DNA from 2 places in the Kovacikia sp. CALU 1929 genome. Region 2 is predicted to be linked to the other one. Evidence: riboswitches for the same ligand, from Rfam matches in the RefSeq annotation. Region 2 holds a riboswitch; the other holds the start of a gene.
What was found. Region 2 has a riboswitch for cyclic di-AMP ahead of AC1S52_RS31110 (universal stress protein). Riboswitches for the same ligand answer to the same signal wherever they lie in the genome.
Positions count from the first base shown of each region.

Region 1: another riboswitch for cyclic di-AMP. It lies ahead of ntrB (nitrate ABC transporter permease); the one in region 2 lies ahead of AC1S52_RS31110 (universal stress protein).

Region 1 covers NZ_JBXBCF010000058.1:23,229-30,201, reverse strand. The annotation lists gene AC1S52_RS07330 (GAF domain-containing protein) at 1-1,689, shown strand, start outside; gene AC1S52_RS07325 (response regulator) at 1,790-2,284, shown strand; gene AC1S52_RS07320 (trypsin-like serine peptidase) at 2,400-3,368, shown strand; gene AC1S52_RS07315 (ABC transporter ATP-binding protein) at 3,568-4,332, shown strand; cyclic di-AMP (ydaO/yuaA leader) riboswitch at 4,434-4,629, shown strand; gene ntrB (nitrate ABC transporter permease) at 4,730-5,602, shown strand; gene AC1S52_RS07305 (ABC transporter substrate-binding protein) at 5,718-6,973, shown strand, end outside.
Region 2 covers NZ_JBXBCF010000111.1:443-7,415, reverse strand. The annotation lists gene AC1S52_RS31125 (hydantoinase B/oxoprolinase family protein) at 1-1,555, shown strand, start outside; gene AC1S52_RS31120 (hypothetical protein) at 1,735-2,184, opposite strand; gene AC1S52_RS31115 (M48 family metallopeptidase) at 2,285-3,268, shown strand; gene AC1S52_RS31110 (universal stress protein) at 3,345-4,019, opposite strand; cyclic di-AMP (ydaO/yuaA leader) riboswitch at 4,149-4,281, opposite strand; gene AC1S52_RS31105 (permease) at 4,835-5,890, shown strand; gene AC1S52_RS31100 (TIGR03943 family putative permease subunit) at 5,892-6,656, shown strand; gene AC1S52_RS31095 (IS5 family transposase) at 6,671-6,973, opposite strand, start outside.

The sequences.
Region 1 (6,973 bases), on a different contig from region 2:
GGCTGGTTGCCCCTGCTGGAAGATCAACATCGACAGCCCAGTCTGATGAGAAACATCAGTGAATGCAATCTGAAAACCTACGCGGTGAAAAAGGGCGATTTTATCGACTCCTACGTGCGAGAAACGGAGGGAGCGGTGCTGAAAAAACGGAGTAGCTTTATTGCTGATGACATTTACGATGCTGGCTTTACCAATTGCTACATTGAAGCCCTAGAACAATATCAGGCAAGGGCTTATGCGATCGTGCCTATTTATCTGGCAAAAAAGCTCTGGGGGTTGTTAGCGGCTTACCAGAATTCGGGACCTCGTCAATGGCAAGCGTCGGAAGTTAGTTTGCTGATCCAGATTGGGCGGCAACTGGGCGGTGCCCTACAACTGGCTGATTCTATTTACGAAGCTCAACTTCAAGCAGAGCGCAGGCAGCTAATTGCCAATATTGCCGATCGCATCCGCGAACCCCTGGATATTGAAGCCATCCTCGAAACCACTACCCAGGAGACTCGTCAACTGCTACAAGCAGACCGGGTAGCCGTTTATCGTTTTACATCAGACTGGTATGGTGAATTCATTGCCGAGTCGATCCGTGAAGGGTGGGTCAGGTTGGTCGGACCTGATATTCACAAAGTCTGGGAAGACACCTATTTGCAAGAAACCCAGGGAGGTCGCTATCGCAACCATGAAAGTCTGGCTGTTAATGATGTCTATACCGCTGGACTGGCAGATTGCCACGTTGACCTGTTAGAACAATTCCAGGCAAAAGCCTTTGCGATCGCTCCAATCTTTATGGGGACTCAGCTTTGGGGATTGCTGGCAGCCTATCAAAACGAAGGCTCCCGCTCCTGGCAACCTGAAGAAGTGAATTTACTGATGCAAATTGGAGTGCAACTGGGCATTGCGTTGCAACAGGCAGAACTAGTTGCCAATCTGCGCTGGGAAATTATCGAGCGGCAACAGGCAGAAAAGCAGGTAAAGCAACTGAACCTGGATTTACAGAAGCGTAACACCGAACTCAGCGCGATCAATCAAGAACTAGAATCCTTTGCCTATTCGGTTTCCCATGACCTGCGGGCACCTCTCCGCAGCATTGACGGGTTTAGTCAGGCATTGCTGGAAGACTATTTTGAGCAAATCGATGCTACCGGACAGGACTATTTGAACCGAATTCGAGCAGCAACTCAGCGGATGGGGCAGCTAATTGACGATCTGCTTGCCCTGTCACGGGTAACCCGCAGTGACCTGCGACAGGAACCAGTTAGCCTGAGCGAGATTGCTCTAGCAATTACCTCTGACCTGAAACAGTCTGCCCCTGATCGGAATGTCGAATTCATCATTCAGGACGGCATGACCGTATCCGGTGACTCTCGCCTGTTGCGGGTAATGCTGGTGAATCTGTTTGAAAACGCCTGGAAGTTCACCTCCAAACATTCTTGTGCCCGCATCGAATTCGGGGTTGCCAATGATACTGGTAAAAAAATATACTTCGTTAAGGATGATGGAACAGGCTTTGACATGGCTTATGCCCACAAGCTGTTTGGCGCGTTCCAGCGACTCCACTCCATGAGTGACTTTCCTGGCAACGGCATTGGCTTGGCGACGATTCAGCGCGTCATCCATCGTCATGGTGGGCGAGTATGGGCAGAAGGGGCGATCGAGGAGGGTGCTACTTTTTACTTTACGTTATGGGGGTAGAGGGGGTGTGAGGTGTGAGGTGCTAGGTGTGAGGGGTAAGGAGTGAGGTGTCAGAAATCTAACACTTAATCACTAATTCCTTGTTACCGGGTACATTCTGATGACTCCTTCAACAAGAAGTTATTTTGGTTCAATGCTGGGGACAACGATGATTAATGGGCGATCGATTCTTTTGGTAGAAGATAATCCGGATGATGAGGCTTTGGCAATTCGGGCGCTACAGCGCAGTCGGATTACTAATGAGATTGTGGTTGCCCACGATGGCGTAGAAGCACTGGATTATCTATTTGGTCAGGGAACTTATGCTGGACGGGATATCAGCATTCAGCCAGCGGTGATTCTGCTGGATCTAAAGCTGCCCAGGGTGGATGGGATTGAGGTGCTGCGCCAACTGCGATCGCACGAAAGCACCAGGCTTTTGCCAGTCGTTGTTCTAACCACCTCCGAAGAAGAGCAGGACTTGCTCGACAGCTACAGCCTGGGATGCAATAGCTATATTCGTAAACCAGTGGATTTTATTCAATTTTCCCAGGCTGTACAGCAGTTAGGCATGTACTGGCTATTGCTGAATGAGCCACCCCCCAATCGGGGTTAAAAATTCACAAACCCCTTGCATAACTTGAGTGTTTGCAGCGGTAGATCTGGGTAGGGCGAGGGATTTACCTTGCTGCCCTAATATTTGAACTAACGGATATAAGAGCATTAAGTCTATGAGCAGGAGATCCCAGACGATTGCAAGCGGAATGTTGGGTGCTGTGTTTCTCACTCATCTGGTTGCTGCTAATGCCCAGATGCCCTCTAATCCCCCCCAACGCTCTCAGAAACCAGCAGGCTCTCAAATTACTCAGATTGCGGATCCAGCGACTCTCAATCTTGGTGAAGATAGCAAACCATTTTTTCCACCCGTGCTGGGGCGATCTGACAATCCCTTCCCATTCCGCGCCATTATTGGTAGAGATGACCGGGTGCCAATGGTCAATCGTAGTTTTCCCTGGTCTGCGATCGGCAGAATCGAAGGGGTTGCAGCCGATGGCAAGCGCTACAGTTGCACAGGCACCCTGATTGCCAAAAGTATCGTTCTGACCAATGCTCACTGCGTCATCAACCCTAACACTCACAAAGTTAGCCGAGCCATTCAGTTTAAGCCCAACCTGATTAACGGAGCCTTACAGGACGATATCGATGTGGGCAATGTGGAAGCTTATTACTATGGCACAGACTTTAAGGAACACAGCGCCACAGTAGATGTCAATGATTGGGCAGTTCTCAAGCTAGACAAGCCTCTAGGTGAAAAATATGGTTTTCTGGGCTGGAAAGCTCCTTCAGCCTCTGAATTTCCCAAGTTTTCCAACAAGCTGTCGCTGGTCGGTTACTCTGCCGACTTTCCCAGCACCCCCAAAGTCTACGGCGGCTTAGAACTAACCGCGGGTCCGGGGCTGACGGCAGGTGTCCATCGCGGATGCAGTGTGATGGGCGAAAAAGACGGGTTACTCCTGCATGACTGTGATACGAAGGGTGGAGCTTCGGGTGGACCCATCCTGGCGAAAGTGGACGATGAATATTATGTGGTAGCCCTCCATGCCGGTTGGAAAAAGGTCGATGGCAATGTCATCAACTATGCAGTCAGAATTTCTCAAATTCAGGACTGGCTAAACCGCTCAGCTCAGAAAGTCCGTTGAGCAGACGGCAGTGACACCCATCCACTCATCCTCACGTCGTTGTGGTTTACTCGCAGACGGATTTTGTTCGCGTAATCGCGGATTTAACCGCCAGACCCTTTGCTTCACTCTTCTCCACATCTTGTACTCACTGCCCCGCTCTTGAACCTTTTTGGCATCCAGTCCGTCTATTGATCAGGATCCCCCATGAGGAAGATGAATGCTGGCTTACCAGGTTGTCCTGTCTAATCTTGTGAGAAACCCGGTTCAACCTTTAGAACGGCTGGAACGGTGTAGAACGATTGAAAAATTTGATGCGATCGCCGTCAAAAACCTGGCAATGGTACTAGGTACTCCTAAGGAGCCATTTCAGGCTTTACAGGGAATTGACCTAAGCGTGCCCCAGGGAGCGATTCAGCTTTTGATGGGACCCTCTGGATCTGGTAAAACAACATTACTGTCTATTCTGGCTGGGCTGCTGACTCCCACGCAAGGGAGTGTACATCTGCTGGGTCAGGAAATCACCTCCCTGTCTAAAGCCGAGTTAGCCCGGTTTCGGCTGCAAAATATTGGGTTTGTTTTTCAAGATTTCAACCTGTTTTCAGCCTTGACGGCTCGGGAAAATGTTGAAGTTGCCTTGAATGTGAAAGGGATTCGCAAAACCAAAGCCCGTGAACAAGCCCAGTCGCTTCTAGAACAGGTGGGACTGGCAGATAAAGCCAACCAATTGCCTCGGAATCTCTCTGGTGGGCAAAAACAGCGGGTGGCGATCGCCCGCGCCCTGGCAAGCGACCCCAAGCTAATCCTAGCAGACGAACCCACGGCTGCCCTGGACTCTCACAATGGACATGCGGTGATTGAAATGCTGCGCCAACTGGCAAAGGAACAGGGACGCACCGTGTTTATAGTCACCCACGATCCTCGAATTATTGACGTAGCCGACCAAATTGCTTATCTCGAAGATGGCAAACTCAGGAGTCGCTAATCCACAGAACCCTTCTCCAGAGAGATTGCCCCAATCCTGGAAAAGTGTGCTAAATTCTTGAAAACAACTTGAGCCAGTCAGCTTAATCTTCTTCTTACTAAGAACGCATGAGGCTTATGTAAGAGGTAGAGCGGAGGAACCAAACTTTGGGGCGAATCTGGAAAAAGGCTAAGGACTTAAGGTAAAGGCTAAAAACTTAGGGTTTTTTATCCTTCATCTTTTATCTCGTCTCCTTTCCGAAGGGCATCTCTCAGCCCTAGCCCGTCAGCTAACTCCGTCAGCATTGAGAGAGGACTGAAGAGTCAGCAGCATTTCACAATCGGTAATGCTTCAGACTCGTCAGTGTCTCTAGCCAGGACTGCTCAATTTACCTGCACCGGACACTGAGGAACTGAAGATGATTTTTCAGATGAATCTAGCTGCGGTTTTTGCCGCAGTTGCTCAGTCTAGCTGGAAGCGCTCAAAAACGCTGGTACTTCGGGATACGGTGATTCTACCAGCACTAGGATTTTTGGGTTTAATTTTGCTCTGGTGGGCGATCGCTCTGCTTCGGCATGAACTAATGCCAACTCCAGCAGAAGCACTGGTGAATAACCTGGACTTTATTCTGAACCCTTTTTACCAGAGGGGTCCCGGAGATTTGGGAATTGGCTGGCTGTTGATTGCCAGTTTACGACGGGTATTAATTGGCTTTTTGCTGGGGGCAGTGGTTGCCATTCCAGTTGGATTTTTAATTGGCATGTCCAGACCAATGATGCTGGCGTTAAATCCTCTGATTCAGATTCTTAAACCCGTATCCCCACTGGCATGGCTACCGATCGCCCTCGCCATTTTCAACCTGGCAGATCCCTCGGCAATTTTTGTGATTTTCGTGACATCGCTGTGGCCCACGATTATCAATACAGCTTTGGGGGTTTCTAGTGTTTCCCAGGATTTTCTGGATGTGGCACGTGTACTGGAAATGCCCAAATGGCGGCAGATCTATAAAATCATCCTGCCTGCCAGCCTACCCTACATTTTTACTGGATTACGGATCAGTTTAGGAATTGCTTGGCTGGTGATTGTGGCGGTGGAAATGTTAACGGGGGGAATTGGCATCGGCTTTTTTGTCTGGGATGAATGGAGCCGTCTCAACCTCAGTTCCGTTTTTCTAGCAGTACTGGTCATCGGTGTGACTGGGCTATTGCTTGACTTTGCGATCGCCCAATTGCAGATCCTGGTGACTCATCGCCGCCCTACTGCTGCAACCAATTACGAAGCTGAAAGTTGAGAGTTGAAAGTTGAGAGTTGCTGCCCACTGAAGGCTGATTCCCAGCTAACAACTAACAGCCAACAACCAACAACCAACCAGTCCGATTCAACAATTCCCATTAACTGAAGCCGTTATGACCAGACAAATTTGGACACGACGAGAGTTTCTGCTTGGCTTGGGTGCTGCCACCACCGTTGGCACATTATCCGCTTGCCAGATCAATGCAGACCGCTCTGCCAGAGGACTGACTGAAGCAGCTCTAGCAGTGGAACCAGTGGTGAAACCCGCAGAACTGGAAAAGCCTGATATTACCGTAGGGTATGTGCCCGTCAATGACTGTGCGCCGTTTGCGATCGCCTGGAAAAAGGGTTTCTTTCGCAAGTATGGGTTAAATGTGAGTCTGAGCCGGGAAGCCAGTTGGGCAACGTCGCGGGATGGCATCATTTTTGGTCGTCTGGATGCCTCTCCAGTGGTTTCTGGAGCGGTGATGAATGCTCGCACAGGGGCTGAAGGTGCCCGCCACGCTCCCCTCTGTGCTGGGATGACCATCCACCGTCATGGAAACGCCATGACTATGAATCGAGCGATGTGGGATGCGGGACTGCGTCCCTGGCACGAGTACAATGGCAATCTGGAGGAATTTGGCAGCCAGTTCCGCAACTTTTTTGACCGGCAGCCTCCAGAAAATCGCGTGTGGGCAGTGGTACTGAGTTCAGCAATTTACGAATACTTTATTCGCTACATCGCCGCTGCCGCAGGCGTTGAACCAGATAAGGAATTTCGCATCATCATTGTGCCGCCGCCGCAAATGGTGACGAATGTGAGAATTGGAGCGATGCAGGGCTATATGGTCGCAGAACCGTGGAATACCCGCGCTATCACTGGAAATGCTGGGGTCGGTTTCACCTTTGCCCAGGGAAAAGAAGTGTGGTCAGGGCACCCCGATCGCCTGCTGGGGGTCATGGAGAGCTTCATCGAGCAGTACCCGAAAACCTACCGCTCCTTACTGAAGGCAATGATCGAAGCCTGCCAGTATTGCAGCAAACCGGAAAATCGGACAGAAGTTGCAGAACTGATTACTGAGCGCTCTTTTACAGGTGCAAAACCCCCAAAAGGACCGATTGATAAATTTACCCGTCCAGCCATTCTGGGTGAATACAACTACGGTGGTTTTGATGGCAAAGATCGGATCCGGCAGGCGGACGACACCACCATTTTTTATGACCTTCCCAGCAATCTTGCCAAAGTAGCGGGTGATCACTCCACCTTCCTCTGGCGATCGCACGGCATCTGGCTCATGACTCAGGCTGCTCGTTGGGGGCAAATCGAGGAAATTCCTGCTAATGCTGAAGAATTATCCGCACAAGGTTGGAGAACCGACATCTATCG
Region 2 (6,973 bases):
CGTTTCCCTGCACTCTAAACCGGATCCGGTTTTGTTAGAGATTTTTAATAACCTGGTGCGGGCGATCGCTGAGGAAATGGGCATCACGCTGCAAAATACGAGTTACTCGGTCAACATCAAAGAACGGCTCGACTTTTCCTGCGCCATTTTTGACCAGCAAGGACAGTTAGTTGCCAATGCGCCCCATATCCCAGTTCATCTGGGTTCTATGGGTGAAAGTGTGAGTAGTTTAATCCAGGCAAAGGGCAATACCCTTAAACCCGGTGATGCCTATGCCTCAAACAATCCCTACAACGGTGGTACCCATCTCCCCGATATCACCGTTATCACTCCTGTTTTTCTCTCCCCCTCACCCCTTCCCCCCTCTCCCCTCTTCTACGTCGCTTCGCGGGGACACCACGCCGACGTTGGCGGCATTACGCCGGGTTCTATGCCACCCTACAGTACGGCGATCGACCAGGAGGGGGTGTTGCTGGATAACGTTCAAATTGTGGAGCAAGGACGATTTCGAGAAGCAGAACTGTTGCAATTGCTCAGCGCTGGTTCCTATCCGGTGCGAAATCCGGTGCAAAACCTGGCCGATCTGCAAGCCCAAATTGCCGCCAATGAACGGGGGGTGCGGGAACTCCAACGGATGGTAGAGCATTATGGACTGGCAACGGTGCAGGTATATATGCAGCACGTTCAGAACAATGCAGAAGCGGCAGTCCGGCGTGTGCTGGATGTGTTAAAGGACGGCAGCTTCACCTACCCAATGGATGATGGCAGTCAGATTCAAGTCAAAATCACAATTGATGACCGCGATCGCTCTGCTTGCATCGATTTCACCGGCACTTCACCGCAACAAGCCACCAACCTGAATGCACCATTGGCAATTTGCAAAGCGGTGGTACTCTACGTGTTTCGTACCCTGGTTGAGGATGATATTCCGCTGAATGCAGGCTGCCTCAAACCGTTAAAGATTGTGATTCCAGAGGGGTGCCTGTTGAATCCCCACTATCCGGCGGCGGTGGTGGCAGGCAATGTGGAAACCTCTCAGGCGATCGCCAATGCCCTCTATGGGGCGCTGGGTGTGATGGCTGCCTCCCAAGGCACCATGAACAATTTCACCTTTGGCAATGACCAGTACCAGTATTACGAAACCATTTGTGGGGGTTCCGGTGCTGGGGCAACCTTTAACGGAACCGATGCCGTGCAAACCCACATGACCAACTCACGGCTGACCGATCCCGAAGTGTTGGAATGGCGATTTCCAGTTCTGGTACAGGAGTTTGCGATTCGTCCCCACAGTGGAGGACAGGGTAGCCACCAGGGCGGCAATGGCGTGATTCGGCGCATTCAATTTCGGGAAGCAATGACCGCAGCGATTTTGTCCAGTCATCGAGTCGTTCCACCCTTTGGCTTAGAAGGGGGAACCGCCGGTGCAACGGGACGTAATTCAGTCGAACGTCAGGATGGCACTGTGGAACCCCTTACCAGTAAGGCAGAAGTCGAAATGCATCCCGGCGATGTGTTTGTGATTGAAACGCCAGGTGGGGGAGGGTTTGGTCGTTAATTCTGAGCCTGCTAATTCTTGTGGAATCGGTACGCTTAAACTTGTCTCTTTGAGCAAAACTTACTCCCCAATAAAAACCCCTCCAGCTTAACGCCAGAGGGTATTTCCGCACACAACCAAGGAGAATTTGTCAACAACCAAACGCAATGAAATCGATCGCGTCATTAGCTAGACGACGATTAACGGTTCAAGATAGGCTCTTTCCGATCGAACTGACAGGAAAACGCCTCCTTAGGAAGAAAAGTCAGCGACAGCTCTGGATGTTCCAGATGGGGATGATCAAACAAAACTTCATCAGTAACCGCATCCAAACGATGCGAACGATAGGTTTTGTAAGCAACACCCGCGGCAACCAGTCCCACACTGGCAATAGATCCGGCGATACCCCACGGCATCAACCCTCGCTCACTGCTATTGGGCTGGAACCGATCAGCGGAAAGGGCAAATCTATCTGAGCGAACAGAGCTACCTGACTCGTCAGATAGTCCCACCGGATGGTTAACCGGACTGGACAGCTTTTTCCCACTGAAAGGGCAGGCATGTGCCAGAGAAATTGACCCAATTAAGGCAATTCCAGCCGCGATCGCAGTAGACAATATGACTAATCGGGGGCGATGGAAACTAGCCATAGCTAAATGTGAGTGAGGATTTCCAGAAATTATGGGCTGAACGGCTGCTACAAACAGGCTAATACGATACAAAAGATCAGCAAGATAACAAAATTAACCTATGCCTACCTACACTGGAATTTCTAGCGAAGCTTTCCGACACCCGCTTGATCAGCAGGCAGAACAAGCCTTGCGAAACGTGCCAGGGTTTGACCTGGTTGCCAGTAAATTTGTGGAATTTTTAGCTGAACGACCCCAGTTTGTGTTTCATATGGGTAGCAGCATCCAGGTGGGACCACGCCAGTATGCCAACATCTATCAAATCTTTCGAGAATGCTTGCGCGATCTGGACATCCACCCAGAGCCAAGCCTATTTGTTTCTCAAAATCCTCTGGTTAACGCTTTTGCCCTGGGGCGGGAACATCCCTGCATTACCATCAATACTGGATTGCTGGATTTACTCAATGAAGTGGAACTGAGATCGGTGATTGCCCACGAACTGGGTCACATCAAGTGTGGTCACTCGGTTTTGATCCAGATGGCAATCTGGACAACGCTGGCAATTTCTGGATTGTCAAGAATGACCTTTGGTTTGAGTGAGCTGATCTCTACCGGCTTGCTAATGGCTTTCTATGAATGGCTGCGGAAAGCTGAACTGTCTGCCGATCGCGCTTCCCTACTGGTGATGGATGACCTGAAGCCGGTCATGAATTCCATGATGAAAATGGCAGGGGGAAGCAGCCAGCATGCCCATGAACTGAGCCTGGACGAGTTTATCCGCCAATCTGAGCGCTACCAGGAACTTGACCAGGATGGAATGAACCAGGTCTACAAATTTCTGCTGTATAACAACTTGTCCCAGGGAATTTTCATGACCCACCCCTTTACCGTCGAACGTGCCATTTTCTTGAAGGAGTGGTCAACCTCCGAAGAATATCGTCAGATTAAGGCTGGCAACTATCACCGGGTTGGAGCGGAAGGCTCAGTTGATGTTGAGGCAAAAACCGCCACCAAACCCTCGGAAACTCAGGCAGAAGTTGACAACCTGCGTCGCCAGATAGAAGACCTTCAGCAGGAAATCGATCGCATTAAGCATACCCGCTAAGCTGACTTACTTCGCACTTCTCACTCAGCCCTTCGTACTGACTGAACAAGGGTTGCTGAACTTATGCCGCAGTCTATTACACCACCGATGGAATTCCCAAAACTGGACAGGGAAAATCAGAATCTAGTTGCTGCACGATAGCATTATCAGTCGATTCACAGCCCAAAACCAGCAGCGTAGCGGACTCTGTTTCCACTACAGTCCGCAGTTCCTCTGCTACCTGTCCAAAGCGCAAATGAGTTTCAAGGGAACCGCGCCATTCCTCTGCGAGATTGCGCGCTTGCCATAGGATCCGATCTGCCTGCTCAAACTGGTCAAACCGACAAGTTTGTTGGGTCGTGGAAAGGTGAGCCGGGGAGGTCAATTCGGCGATCGCCCCACCCGGACGAGCCAGCGATCGTTTTTGACGGTAGCCGCCCATTTCCCGGCTATTCGTCAGCCCAGATGCGACTGTTTGGAGCCGTGGCTGCCCACATTCATCATTCAAATCAACGACATAAACGACTTGAACAGTCACCTGCTTATGGGTTGCTAACCGAGTCTGATGGGCAATCCACAGGGTCAGATCTAAGGCTGTCTGGCTGCGAGGAGAACCATTGTAACCAACGACAAAATGCAAATCTTTAGAGGTCAAACTCTCAGGAAACGATTTACCACCTGACTTTTTAGGTGGAATAAGCACCATCTGCTCAGTCAGATCGTTACGACCCAAGGCACTTTCAAGACGGGCAAGCATGAGCGAAATGTTCACAATTAAAAACCTCTCAAAATTAGGGTTAAGGAGAGGTGGGTTAGGTCATAGACACAATAGACCTGTCCGAAGGTCTTCGGTCTTTCCGGAGGCACCAATGACCAATGCTGTAAAAGCGATAGTCTTGGGTACTCCTCCCATTGCCGACGGAGTTAGCTGACGGGCTAAGACTGGAAGGTGTCTCTCTCAAGGAAGTTGAGATTAGCCCCTGAAAGTTTGGTTCCTCCGTTCTGAAACATTGCTTAACAGGGATTGACTGTTAAAACAATCTCAGATTAGGCTACCCACTGATGAAAAACTCCTGCGAATGGAAGATGCAGGATATGTTAATGAATCTAAACAAGCCTACCCTTGAAATCTGCTATGTGTAAAACAATTGCAGTTAATCAGGGTATGATTTCAAGTCACTTCGTAGCTAATATAGCGCACTCAGTTTTAATCGCCCATCTCTCCCAGGATGGTTTTATCAAGACTTCTCATTAAGGTGGGGATCATTACCCAGGTTATGATCCATTCTGTAACGAAACCTATCTACTGTTCCACCAAAACACCTTTCTAACTGAGCTTTGCCTGAATAAATTCAACGTTTCAAGTAACAATTCTGACTAGTTAAATAAACTAAATTAAGTGGATGTGCAGATTGACAAGGCGATCGCATTTTGATCCACCCATCTTCAAATAGCATTTTGATCGATTTTTTACTCTATCGCGAGTTAGAAAATAGCATCTGTAGTCAGATGGACAAATCCCTCAACATTCCGATAGAGTGGTGACTCTTTAGATAGAATGACCTGGATGATGGGATCTCTGTACGCATGAATCCGAACCAACTGAACAATGCGTTTACTTTGTTTTTGAGCCTGCTGGTAGAGGCAGTTCCCTTTTTGCTCTTAGGGGTGCTGTTTTCCGGTGTGCTTCTGTTCTTTGTGGATGAACGCAAACTGGTCAGGATGATGCCCAAGAATCCCCTGTTAGGTGCCTTTGTCGGAAGTTGCATCGGTTTTTTATTCCCGGTGTGTGAATGCGGCAATGTGCCGGTTGCCCGCAGATTGTTGATGCAGGGGGTGCCCTCTTCGGTTGCCATTGGGTTTCTGTTGGCGGCTCCGACAATAAATCCGATCGTTTTTTGGGCAACCTGGACAGCATTTCGTGACCAGCCAGAAGTTGTGTTTATGCGAATTGGGTTTTCGCTGGCGATCGCAACGATTGTTGGCTGCGTTTTCAGTGTTCAAAAGGATCTACGCCCCATGCTCCAACCAGCGGTGGCAAGGGCAATACCAGTGAAGAAAGACGAGAGAGGAGAAAGGGGGCGGCTGGATGCCCCCTCATCTCTGACCGACCAATCTTCCCCTCTCCTCCAGTCCGGGACGTATTGGTTGAATCAGCCAGGGCAAGCCGGACGAGCCGATGTGGCCGAGCTTCAGGCAACGATGGTGGCAGCGAGTACAGCAGGCAAACCCCTGTCCTATAAGTTAAATTTGCTGTTAGAAAATACCGTCCAGGAGTTTCGAGAACTGGGCGGAGTGCTCGTTTTGGGCAGTGCGATCGCGGCGATCGTGCAGGTTTTTGTTCCCCGCGAAATTATTTTGAGTTTGGGACAGGGACCCGTCACCTCGATTCTTGCCATGATGCTATTGGCGGCAGTCGTGTCAATTTGTTCGACGGTTGATTCGTTCTTTGCCCTCTCCTTTGCCTCCACCTTTACCACAGGTTCCCTGCTGGCATTCCTGGTCTTTGGTCCCATGATTGACCTGAAAGCCGTGGGCTTAATGCTGTCCATCTTCAAACCCAGAGCTATTTTTTACCTATTTGCCCTGGCAGCCCAGTTAACATTTGTGCTGACGTTGATTGTGAATTTATATGTTAGCTAGCATGAAACGTCTTCTTCTCACCCTTTCCCCCTGGCTGGATGTACTGGCGATCGCTGCCTGGGGGGTTTTGTTTCTGAATTACTGGGCTAGTGGCAAACTCTATCTACTGATCCATCCCAGCTATATGTGGCTGACGGTAGTGGCTGGAATTGCGCTGATAGTGGTGGCTGGGTTAAAGGGACTGATGTTAATGCGGCAGGCAAGACGCTCAACGGTTCGAGGTGGGGGGACGGTGGCACAACATCTCAGAGTGTTTCCACCCGGATTTGGGAGTCTGCTGCTGCTGGCGATCGCAGTTCTGGGAATGGTGATTACACCCCGTGCCTTTGCCAGCCAGACCGCATTGGATCGGGGGGCAACGGATACGTTGACTGTAACGCGAGTTAGACCCCAGGCGTTTCGGGGGGCTGAAAAGACCGAAGATAAATCCCTGGTGGACTGGATTCGGACATTGACCGTTTATCCAGAACCGGACGCTTACACCGGTCAAAAGGCACGGGTTCAGGGGTTTGTGATTTACCCACCCAATCTTTCCAGTCAGTATTTACTCATCTCTCGCTTTGTGATTACCTGCTGTGCGGCAGATGTTTACCCGGTTAGTATGCCAGTCAAACTGCCTCAAAATCGTGATCCTTATAAGCCTGATGCGTGGTTGGAAATTGAAGGGGAAATGGTCACTGAAACCCTGTCAGAAAAACGCCAGCTTGTAATTGTAGCGAAAACAATTAAAGAGATTCCTGAACCGAAAAATCCTTACGATTACTAGGGTCTGTTTTAAAACTATAGCCACATCATGATCGAGGCTAGAGTCAGCATGGCTAGGTAGTTTTCAGCCTTCTTTTCAAAGCGAGTGGCAATGCGACGATACTGTTTCAACCGATTGAAACATCGCTCCACCCGGTTGCGCTCACGGTAGAGAGACTTGTCAAACCTACCTCTGTGACGTTCGTTGTCTTTGCGCGGAATGGTAAGGCGAATGCCGCGCCGTCGGAGATAGCGACGAATTTTGCCCCTACTATAACCTTTGTCCCCACTCACCCGTTGCGGTCGCAAACGAGGTCGTCCCGCTCCTGAGCGTTTCAC